DNA from 3 places in the Thalassospira sp. UBA4513 genome. Region 3 is predicted to be linked to each of the others. Evidence: riboswitches for the same ligand, from Rfam matches in the RefSeq annotation. Region 3 holds a riboswitch; each other region holds the start of a gene.
The links. Region 3 has a riboswitch for cobalamin ahead of B2T33_RS18325 (methylmalonyl-CoA mutase family protein). Riboswitches for the same ligand answer to the same signal wherever they lie in the genome.
Positions count from the first base shown of each region.

Region 1: linked by a shared signal. The riboswitch ahead of B2T33_RS11845 (DUF4198 domain-containing protein) and the one ahead of B2T33_RS18325 (methylmalonyl-CoA mutase family protein) in region 3 are both predicted to bind cobalamin.
Region 2: linked by a shared signal. The riboswitch ahead of cobU (bifunctional adenosylcobinamide kinase/adenosylcobinamide-phosphate guanylyltransferase) and the one ahead of B2T33_RS18325 (methylmalonyl-CoA mutase family protein) in region 3 are both predicted to bind cobalamin.

Region 1 is NZ_DGMR01000030.1:57,995-61,271, forward strand. Features, by position in the region: gene B2T33_RS11835 (cobalt ABC transporter permease) at 1-263, opposite strand, end outside; gene cbiM (cobalt transporter CbiM) at 256-933, opposite strand; gene B2T33_RS11845 (DUF4198 domain-containing protein) at 950-1,747, opposite strand; cobalamin riboswitch at 1,918-2,114, opposite strand; gene B2T33_RS11850 (DUF924 family protein) at 2,265-2,807, shown strand; gene B2T33_RS11855 (glycosyl transferase family protein) at 2,867-3,277, opposite strand, start outside.
Region 2 is NZ_DGMR01000013.1:56,794-60,070, reverse strand. Features, by position in the region: gene B2T33_RS05765 (histidine phosphatase family protein) at 1-532, shown strand, start outside; gene B2T33_RS05760 (hypothetical protein) at 553-1,191, opposite strand; cobalamin riboswitch at 1,640-1,830, shown strand; gene cobU (bifunctional adenosylcobinamide kinase/adenosylcobinamide-phosphate guanylyltransferase) at 1,889-2,428, shown strand; gene cobW (cobalamin biosynthesis protein CobW) at 2,463-3,277, shown strand, end outside.
Region 3 is NZ_DGMR01000039.1:313,501-316,777, reverse strand. Features, by position in the region: gene phhA (phenylalanine 4-monooxygenase) at 1-590, shown strand, start outside; gene B2T33_RS18330 (response regulator) at 649-1,071, opposite strand; cobalamin riboswitch at 1,357-1,535, shown strand; gene B2T33_RS18325 (methylmalonyl-CoA mutase family protein) at 1,672-3,277, shown strand, end outside.

The DNA of each region.
Region 1 (3,277 bases), on a different contig from region 3:
CGAAAACGCAGATCAACTTGTTGGCTTGGCGTGTAGACAAAGAAACCATCACCATCAGTGGTAACTTCATCAATCTTGTTGCCATCAAGATCAAAGATCTCAACAAGCGTGTTTTCGGCCATGACACCGTTGGAGAAACCGATTTCACCTTCGACGTTTGAACCGCTTGGAAACAGGGATGCGATAACCTTGTGCGCCTGTGCAGGTGTGGTGCCGACCACAAGCATGCCAAGCGCAAAGACCAGCATGAGTGATCTAGCCATTGGATGCCTCGCCCGCCTGCTTTGCACGCAAGGATGCTGCTGGCTGCATCTCGAAACCCGATGTCTGATCGGCGGGTTGCAGCAAGGCCGGTTTGACCTTGGCGATCAGATATACCGATGCCGCTGAAACCAGCCCTTCGACCACCATGATCGGAATGTGGGCAAAGAAGACCAGCTTGGCCGCCGGGACAAACGCATCACCGCTGAGCGCAAGCGAAATCGCGACAAACACCGTTGTCAGCCCGATGGAAAATGCACCGGCACATCCACCAAGCACGGCGGCTGCGACCGGGTTGCTGCGCGACACCATTCCCCGGAACAAAAGCCCCGCCAGCACAGCCGGAAAGGCGATATTGACCGTATTGACGCCAAGAACCGTCAAACCGCCAAAGCCAAAGAAAACCGCCTGAAGCAAGAGACCGACAAAAAGTGCCGGAAACGCGGTCCAGCCAAGCACGAGCCCGGCAAGACCGCTCATGATCAGATGCACACTGGATGGTCCCACCGGCACATGAATAAGCGAGGCAACAAAGAATGTTGCCGACAAAACCCCGGTAGCAGGAATTTTATCGATTGGCAGTTTACGCAGTCCAAGGCCAAGCCCGGCAACTGCAAGAATACCCCCGCCAATCAAGACTTCCGGTGCCAGCGCACCATCAACAATATGCATCTGTTTTGTCCCTCGCCTATTTCACATCATAGGCGCGAACCCACAGGACTGCATCCTGTGAAAGTTCCTTGCCCTGAAATTCTTTTTCAGGGCCGCTGCCAAGTGCTGCAAATCCCCAAAAGCCTGCCTTGGGGACACCAAAAGTGAAATACCCGTTTTCATCGGAAATGGCCACAACCGCACCGCCGGGCATTGGCGATGCCGTTGGGCTTTTGGGGGTATTGCTGGCCATATCGGGTTCTGCTGCCATGTATTCGATTTCGACTTCAACACCGGCGACAGGTTGGCCTTCGCTTAGCACACGGCCGGTAAAGGTCGAACCGGCAATGATGTTGGTTGGTCGATTAAGCGGCAGGATTTCGGTTTTAAGACCTTGCGGTTCCATCCAGTCGGTCGGAATTTCATTGCGGTTCACATAGGACTTCGTGATCTGCTGGATGAAGATATCTTCGCTTTCTTCGAAATACGGTGCCGGGACCACCACCATGACGTAATCACCGCTGCGGCGCAGTGTTAAAGTTGCGTCAAAGGCCGCTGCCGAGTTGGCAATTCCGGTGAAAGTAATCGGCGAAAGCGTTGATTTCAGATCAATTTTCTCACCGCGATTAACCGCATAAAATTCAAACGGCTCGGCCATATCCATGACATGGCCGTTTTCAAACGGGTGCCAGAAAATCAGCTTTACCGGCTGATCCCCGGCCTTGGTCACGTTTACGTTCGGCGTATAGGCCAATTGAAAATGCGCATGCGCCGGCATGGTCGCCGACAGCACGCAGGCGCTTGCAATCGCAAGCCTGCCAAGGGTCTTAAACATATAATCGTCTCTTTCTCAAACGATGCACGCAGGCCAACGGCCCAACGCACAGGGTCAGGACAAAGAACGATAGGATGGCTGGAAGCAAGATTGCGGATCTTCAAAAGACCGTTTGTACCCCTGCAACCTGACGCTCACCCCGGCGTCCAACAGTTTCATACCGGGCAATCAGCACCCGGCAGTCAAAGGCAGGTCTCCTGGCTCACGGTTTGAAAAGCAATGCGCCTTCCCGGTTTGCACCAGTGGCATATGCAATGCTCTGACCGCTTACAGTTGCGGGGGCAGCCGTGGCTTTGTCATGCATGACGCACCACGTTCCCTTTTAAGTTGGTCCAATCGGATCAACACCAAAGACAATGTCATAATCCACGCCGGACGGATTGCTGTCAACTCCCTGCCCCATGGTCCATGACAATCTTTTTGCGGATGGCTTGACGCGCCTTAAACCGGGCGCGAAGATCACCCGCAATTTTGCCGACGGGCCGCAAAAGCCTGCAATCAGATGGGTGGAAACATTATGAAACCTGAAACGGTTCTTGTTTTCTGGTTCAAGGAACTCGAAGAAAAACAGTGGTTTATCAAGGATGAAGCCCTCGATCGCCATATCGCGGAACGCTTTGCCGATTTTCATGCCGCCGCCACGGCCGGAGAGCTTTTTAACTGGCGCAAAACCGCCCATGGACGACTTGCCGAGATCATCGTTCTTGATCAGTTTTCACGCAATATGTACCGCGATCAGCCACAGTCCTTTGCATCAGATCCAATGGCATTGGTGCTGGCACAGGAAGCTGTTTCCTTGAGGCTGGATCGCAAACTGGTCACACCGCAGGAACAGGCATTTCTGTATATGCCCTACATGCACTCAGAATCCGAAATCATTCATGAAGTGGCGGTTGACCTGTTTTCACAGCCCGGCCTTGAGCACAATTCCGAGTTCGAGCTGAAACACAAGAAGATCATTGACCGGTTTGGCCGCTATCCACACCGCAATGAAATACTGGGTCGTCCATCAACGGCAGAGGAAGTGGCGTTTCTCAAAGAACCCGGATCATCGTTCTGAGCATTAAAAAAGGGACGGTTTCCCGTCCCTTTTATTCGATCTCACTTGATCACGGAACATCAGCCGACATCACGGTCGCGATTATCCCACCAGCCCTGCACAAGGCTTTCTGCCTCATCCATGTAATCCGCCTTGCCGGCAAGGAAGGCTGCCATGGCAGCACTGCCCTTGATCTTGGCTTCGGCAGGAATATCTTCTACCTCGCCACGCCAGACAGCCAGGAAGTGCTTTAGCGACACAGGGCTTTGTTCTTCGCCGTCTTTCTCGGTTTTCGACAGCAATGCGGGCCAGCGAACATCATTCAGCTCACCATTATCAAGCATGCGCAGATCGACATGCTTATAGGGTGTTCTTTCGGCTTCGCCGCCACCGCCCTTGATCACACCGATGCGTGGAAGTTCCAAGAGCTTGCCGGTTTCACGATGGACATCAAGAAACGCCGGATGAAACACACCAAGGAAGGCTGCACG
Region 2 (3,277 bases), on a different contig from region 3:
AAGTGACATGCCTGCCGACCTTTCCGATGAAAAGGCACTGGCTGCCCTTGCCGGGCAACTGCCGGGTGATGCCGTCTGGGTAACCAGCCATCTGTCACGTACGCATGATACGGCGCGCAGTCTGCAGGCGTTCATGGATAAAGACATAGCGCCGCAGGCTGAAAGCGGCTTTGCCGAACAGCATTTTGGTGATTGGGAATTGCAGAACTGGAATGATTTGCCCAAGGGGGAAACAACACGGTTCTGGACCGACTTTGCCCGCCAACACCCCCCAAAGGGTGAAAGCTTTGCCGATGTGGTTGCCCGTGTCGGACCCGTCTTTGGCCGATTGAGTGCGGATTGGGCCGGGCGCGACATTGTCGCTGTCGTTCATGGCGGCACAGTGCGTGCCATGCTTGCCAATGCACTGGGTTTATCCCTTGAAACCGCATTGGCATTTCATATCGACACGTTGGGTCTGACCACGCTTGAATATATCGACGGTGTCGACGAACCGGGCTGGCGCGTGACCGCTGTCAATCAGCGCTTTTAAGGAGCTTAAGGCATGTTCCGTCAGGCAGAGGCCAGCTCGATATCGGATGCCATGTCATCAAGCGCGTGTTCTGCCAGATAGCGGTCAACCATATCCGGATTCAGATCATGTTTTTCGCAGATGTCGAAAACATCGCGCAGATAGGCCTGATAATAGGGCACCGGGCGGCTGCGTGATTTGCTTCGCAATTTGGCGACATTCGGGAAATCACTGGCAAAGGATGCGTTTTCAATCACCTGGATGATGGTGTCATCAATGATGGCAGCCGGCATTCCGCAATAAGTCTTGCCGCAGGCAGACAACATCTTGCTGGCAGTCGGAACGGAAATGCCCGGCTGGGAAAGCAGCTCGTTCAACTCGTCCTGTCCGAAATCCGAGATCGACATCAGGGTCACTAGGGTTGGCATATCGCGCACAAGCAACGAAAGCGCATTGACGCGAATGCCACGTTCATGGGACCAGATGATGGTTGCGATTACACCCTTTGAGGCATCCTCGGCAAAGATGTCACGCACATCGCGGCGTGCCAGAGTGATCTCGCCATCGGCTGCGCGCTGTTCAAGAAAATCCTGAAATGACCGATCAGGACTGTTCAGACGGTCCAGCAATCCCAGCCACATGTCCTTGCGAGACGATGTGGTCCAGGTTGGCGCGTTCATCTGTCGGATTTTGGATAGGTGAGAACGTATTGCCATTGGTCTTGAAAAATCCAGATTACCCCAAGAGTTTCGGTTGCAGTATTTCCTGCAGCCATCCGGGTGATGAGTCTACTTCCCGGGTTTTCGCCAGATTGCGGATTGTTCCGTCTTTAGGGTCAGGACCTATTAATTTGATTTGAATGGCAGACGTTATATTTGCAAACTCCAGCGTCAAATCCCTTGTGCGGGATACCAACCCGCCCGGCGGGCTTTTCCTTGGATTTCGCAAATATAACGTCTGCCATTCAAATCAAATTAATAGGTCCTGACCCTAGTTCCAGCGCAACGGCTTGATGTTGGCTGAAATGGTATGACCTCTCAAGCAGACAATTCTTACAAATACTGACCTTCCGATTAGGGTGGGGTGGTAACGAAGGGTTAAGTGCCGAGAATGACCTTTGGCATTTTTGGCAAACCTGCTAGGTTCGGCGCATCGTTCGGTGATGGGAAATCGGTGCAAGGCCGATGCTGCCCCCGCAACTGTATCGGGTTGGGAGATCCGGGTCGGTGCCAACGCGCCAGACCAGCCACCGGGAAACCGGGAAGGCGGATCGCTTTCATGCCCGCAGCCAGGAAACCTGCCGAAGGTGTCACTATTCGAAGGAAGGTGACGACGCAATCGGGCCTCGGTGGGAGGCCATGGCGAGGAAGAAACGGGATGACCCAGACTTTACCCCCTGACGGCCCCTCTGGCGGGACGCATCTGATCCTTGGCGGGGCGCGATCCGGCAAAAGCCGGTTTGCCGAAAACATCATTAATCAGGCGGGCGGTGGCACATATATCGCAACCGGGCGTGCCTGGGATGACGAAATGGCCAACCGCATAGATCTTCACAAAAAATCACGCGGCGATCTTTGGCAGACACTCGAGGAACCGGTCGAACTTTGTTCGGCGCTGCAGACCTGTAATGTCACAGGCGGCAAGCCTGTTCTTGTTGATTGTCTGACCTTGTGGCTGACCAATCTGATGCTTGAAGACCGCGACATTGATGCCGAGATCGCAGCTCTTTGTGATCTGGTGCCAACCCTTGTCGTGCCGGTGCTTTTTGTCTCAAACGAGGTTGGTTTTGGCATCGTGCCGGAAAATGCGATGGCGCGGGCCTTTCGCGATCATGCCGGACGCCTGCATCAACGCATTGCAGAGATTGCAGACAAGGTCACCCTTGTGGTGGCCGGCATTCCGATGTCGGTCAAATAACAACATAAATTATTGAATTTTAAGGATTTCAGAAATGGCACAATTGGGCAAAATCCCGGCAACCGTCATTACCGGTTTTCTGGGCGCTGGCAAGACAACCATGATCCGCAATATGCTGGAAAATGCCAATGGCAAACGCATCGCGCTGATCATCAATGAATTTGGCGATCTGGGTGTGGATCGAGGCATCATCAATGGCTGTGGCATTGAAGGCTGCGAAGAAGATGACGTTGTTGAACTGGCCAATGGTTGCATCTGCTGTACCGTGGCTGATGACTTCCTGCCTACCATCCAGGGCCTGATTGACCGTGAAACGCCGCCTGATCATATCGTGATCGAAACATCTGGTCTTGCCCTGCCAAAACCGTTGGTAAAGGCGTTTAACTGGCCCGAAGTCCGGTCGCGTGTGACCGTTGATGGCGTTGTGGCGGTTCTTGATGGCGCGGCCCTGCGTGATGGTCTGTTTGCCCATGATCATCACGCGGTACAGGCGCAACGCGAAGCAGACGAAAATCTTGATCATGAAAGCCCGCTTGAAGAACTGTTCGAAGAACAGCTTCACTGTGCCGATATGGTGGTTCTCAACAAGACGGACCTTCTGACCGATGCCGAACGCAGCAAGGTCGAAGCCGATATCCGTGCAGAGCTGAAAAAGCCGTCAGTCAAGATTATCGCGACCGAACATTCACGGGTTGAAAACGCCATCCTGCTTGGTCTGGGGGCTGCCGCCGAGGATGACCTTGATAGTCGCCCAAGCCATCATGACGATGGCCACGAACATGATCATGATGATTTCGACAGTTTTGTCGTATCGCTTGATGCGATCAGTGATCCGGCCAACCTTGAGAA
Region 3 (3,277 bases):
GGCGGTTCCCGGTCACGGTCTGGCTGCGCAAGCCAGAGGAAATGGATTATCTGGTCGAACCCGACATCTTCCATGACTTTTTTGGTCATGTGCCGATGCTCTATGACCCGACCTTTGCCGACTATCTGGCGGCCTATGGCGCCAAGGGCCCCGAAGCCATTGCGATGGGCGGCCTGAAACAGCTGGCGCGGATGTATTGGTATATGGTGGAGTTTGGCCTGATCATGACCCCGCATGGCTTGCGCGCCTATGGTGCGGGCATGTTGTCATCGCAAACCGAAACCATCTATTCGGTGACCGATCCCACGCCAAATCGGGTTGCGTTCGAGCTTGAACGCGTCATGGGCACGGATTACGCGATTGATGATTTCCAGAAAACCTATTTCGTTCTGGAAAGTTACGATCAGTTGTTTGACGCGATGAATGTGCCGCTGGCGCCGATCTATGATCGGCTTGCCAAGAAGCCTGCGATTGATCCGGCAACCACCTTGCCGACAGATCGGCTTTATCATGTGCATGGTGCGGCAGACAGCATCATTTCCCTGGGCGAGGAGACGCACAGGACCCACAGACAACAACGCCCTGCATAAGGCAGGGCGTGGCGATCCGTTCAGGATTGATCAAGGCAGGGCTGGTCTCCCAGCACTGCTAGCAGGCACTGATGGAATGGCCCAGCACCCGATTGAGTTGCTCGAGCACCACTTTCGGGCTGGCGTCCTTGCTGATGAAATCGGCCGCCCCAAGCGCATCGGCTTGTGCGCGGGTGTCGGCGTCATAATGGGCCGAGAAGAAGAAAACCGGCACGTTTTGGCTGTTGGGATAGCGGCGGCGAATTTCGCAGAACGCTTCAAAGCCGCTCATACCCGGCATTTCAATATCAAGGATGATGGCACGGGGATAAAGCCCGTCCAGCTGATCAATCAGATCATCGGCACAATCAAAACCGGCCACGTCATATCCTGCCCGACGCAACACTGTTTCAAGGGCTGCCTTGGCGCTGGGACTGTCGTCGGCGAACGCAACCAGTCCATCAGGACAGAATTGCGACGGCATGGCGCTGAGCGCGTTCATGGATGGCGATACTCCGAGTTTTGGGACAAGTCCAAACTGACAGACGAAAATGTCAAATTGGTTAAACCCGCCAAATTTTTGCCACGCAATGTTCCGGCTTCACCCCGATCTCGCACCCGTGCCGCGAAAGTATAAGGCCGCAATGATCGGAACCATGTGACGCGCAAACCACGAACAACGTGCAAAACCCCAACGTTTCCGCCGACATAACGTTACGGAAACCTGATTTGTCGGGATCGATATCCGCCTAAATAGGTATTTCCATGCCTATTTACGGAATTAGGGACAGGTGCTATAAACCGCCATGTCGCGAATGTGACCGGAAAATAGGATCGGGAATCCGGTGCGGCCGTGCCTTAGCGCACTTTGGCCAAGCCCGGAACTGCCCCCGCAACTGTAAGCGTGACGGCCTTTTTGCAGGCTTTCTCGCGAGTCAGAATACCGATGGTGTTTTCTTGGCATGAAATGGGCCGGGCGGGGTGTACCGGGTACTGGGAATCCGTAGTAGAATAGAATTTGGCAAAGTTCCGTGCCCAACGCCATATGAAGACCCCATATGGAGTCGCATCAAGGACGGGACATACCAAGCCGGGAGAAACCATGTCCGACCCGCTAAAGCTCGCATCCGAATTTCCATCTGCTGATTACGCAAGTTGGCGCAAGCTTGCCGAAGAGGCCCTTAAGGGGGCACCGTTCGAGAAGAAGCTCGTCACCAATACGCTTGATGGGTTTTCCGTTCAGCCGATCTATACAAATGATGATCAGGATGACGCGACCCGGCTGATCCACGAAGTTCTTAATGCCACGGTCGAGCCGCGCGAAACCGTGACCGGCTGGGATATCCGCCAGCTTCATACCCATCCCGATCCCAAGGCCACCAATGCCGCGATCCTTGAGGACCTTGAAAATGGGGCGACCTCGATCACGCTAAAACTTGATGCCGCCGCCCGTGCCGGGCGCGAAATCAGTTCTGCCGAGGTCGGTGTTGACGGTATTGCCATTCATTGTCTGGCCGATCTCGATGCCGCGCTTGAGGATGTTTACACCAACCTTGCCACCGTCGGACTTGATGCCGGGGCGGCAGGTGTTCCGGCCGCAGCACTTCTGGCCGCCCATATCGCAAATACCGATGGTGCCGACGAAGCCGCACCGGCCTTTAACATTGATCCGATCGGAACCCTTGCGTCCACTGGCACCCTGCCCTGTGGCGCACAGGATGCGGTTGATCATGCGGCAAGCGTTGCGGTCGAGCTGATTGATCTGTTCCCGCTGGCAACCGCAATTTCAGTGAATGGCGCACCTTATTACAATGCCGGGGCCACCGATGGTCAGGAACTGGCCTGCCTGCTGGCAAGCGGGGTGACCTATTTGCGCGCCCTGACCGATGCCGGGATGGCGGTTGATCAGGCCGCGGGTGCGATGGTGTTTAACGTTGCCATCGGCACCGACTTCTTTGCCGGGATCGCCAAGCTGCGTGCCCTTCGCATGATGTGGAGCCGCGTCCTTTCGGCATCGGGTGCCGAGGATGCGACGATTACGGTCAACGCGGTTTCAGCCGAAATGGCCCTGACCAAGGTTGATCCGTGGGTCAATATGCTGCGCACAACGGTCACCAGCTTTGCCGCCGGTCTGGGTGGTGCGGACAGTGTGACCTGCCTGCCTTATGATCATCTGATTGGCCTGCCAGATGGCTTTGCACGCCGTATTGCACGCAACACCCAACTGATTTTACAGGAAGAAAGCAACGTGCACCGGGTCATCGATCCGGCTGGTGGTTCGTGGTTTATTGAAAACCTGACCAAGGAGCTGGCGAAGGCCGCCTGGACGAAATTCCAGTCGCTTGAATCTTCGGGTGGTATTCTAAGTGCCCTTGCCAATGGCAGTCTCAAGACCGAGATCGAGACCGTTTGGAATGCGCGTGAAAACCGCCTGTCGACCCGTCGTAATCCGCTGACCGGTGTGTCGGAATTTCCCAACATCACAGAAGCCAAAGTAACCTGCGAAAAGCCGGACCTTGAGGCAATCGTTGCAGATGCCAAGGCCCGCCAGACCAAATTTGATGGCACGGTCGGCAAAAGCCTGAGCGCCATGATTGAGGCCGCGCGCGCAGGTGCCACCATCGGGCACATGTTTACCGATCTTTATGGCACCAGTGCCGCGACATGTATCGGCGCCCTGCCCGCCCATCGACTTGCCGAACGTTACG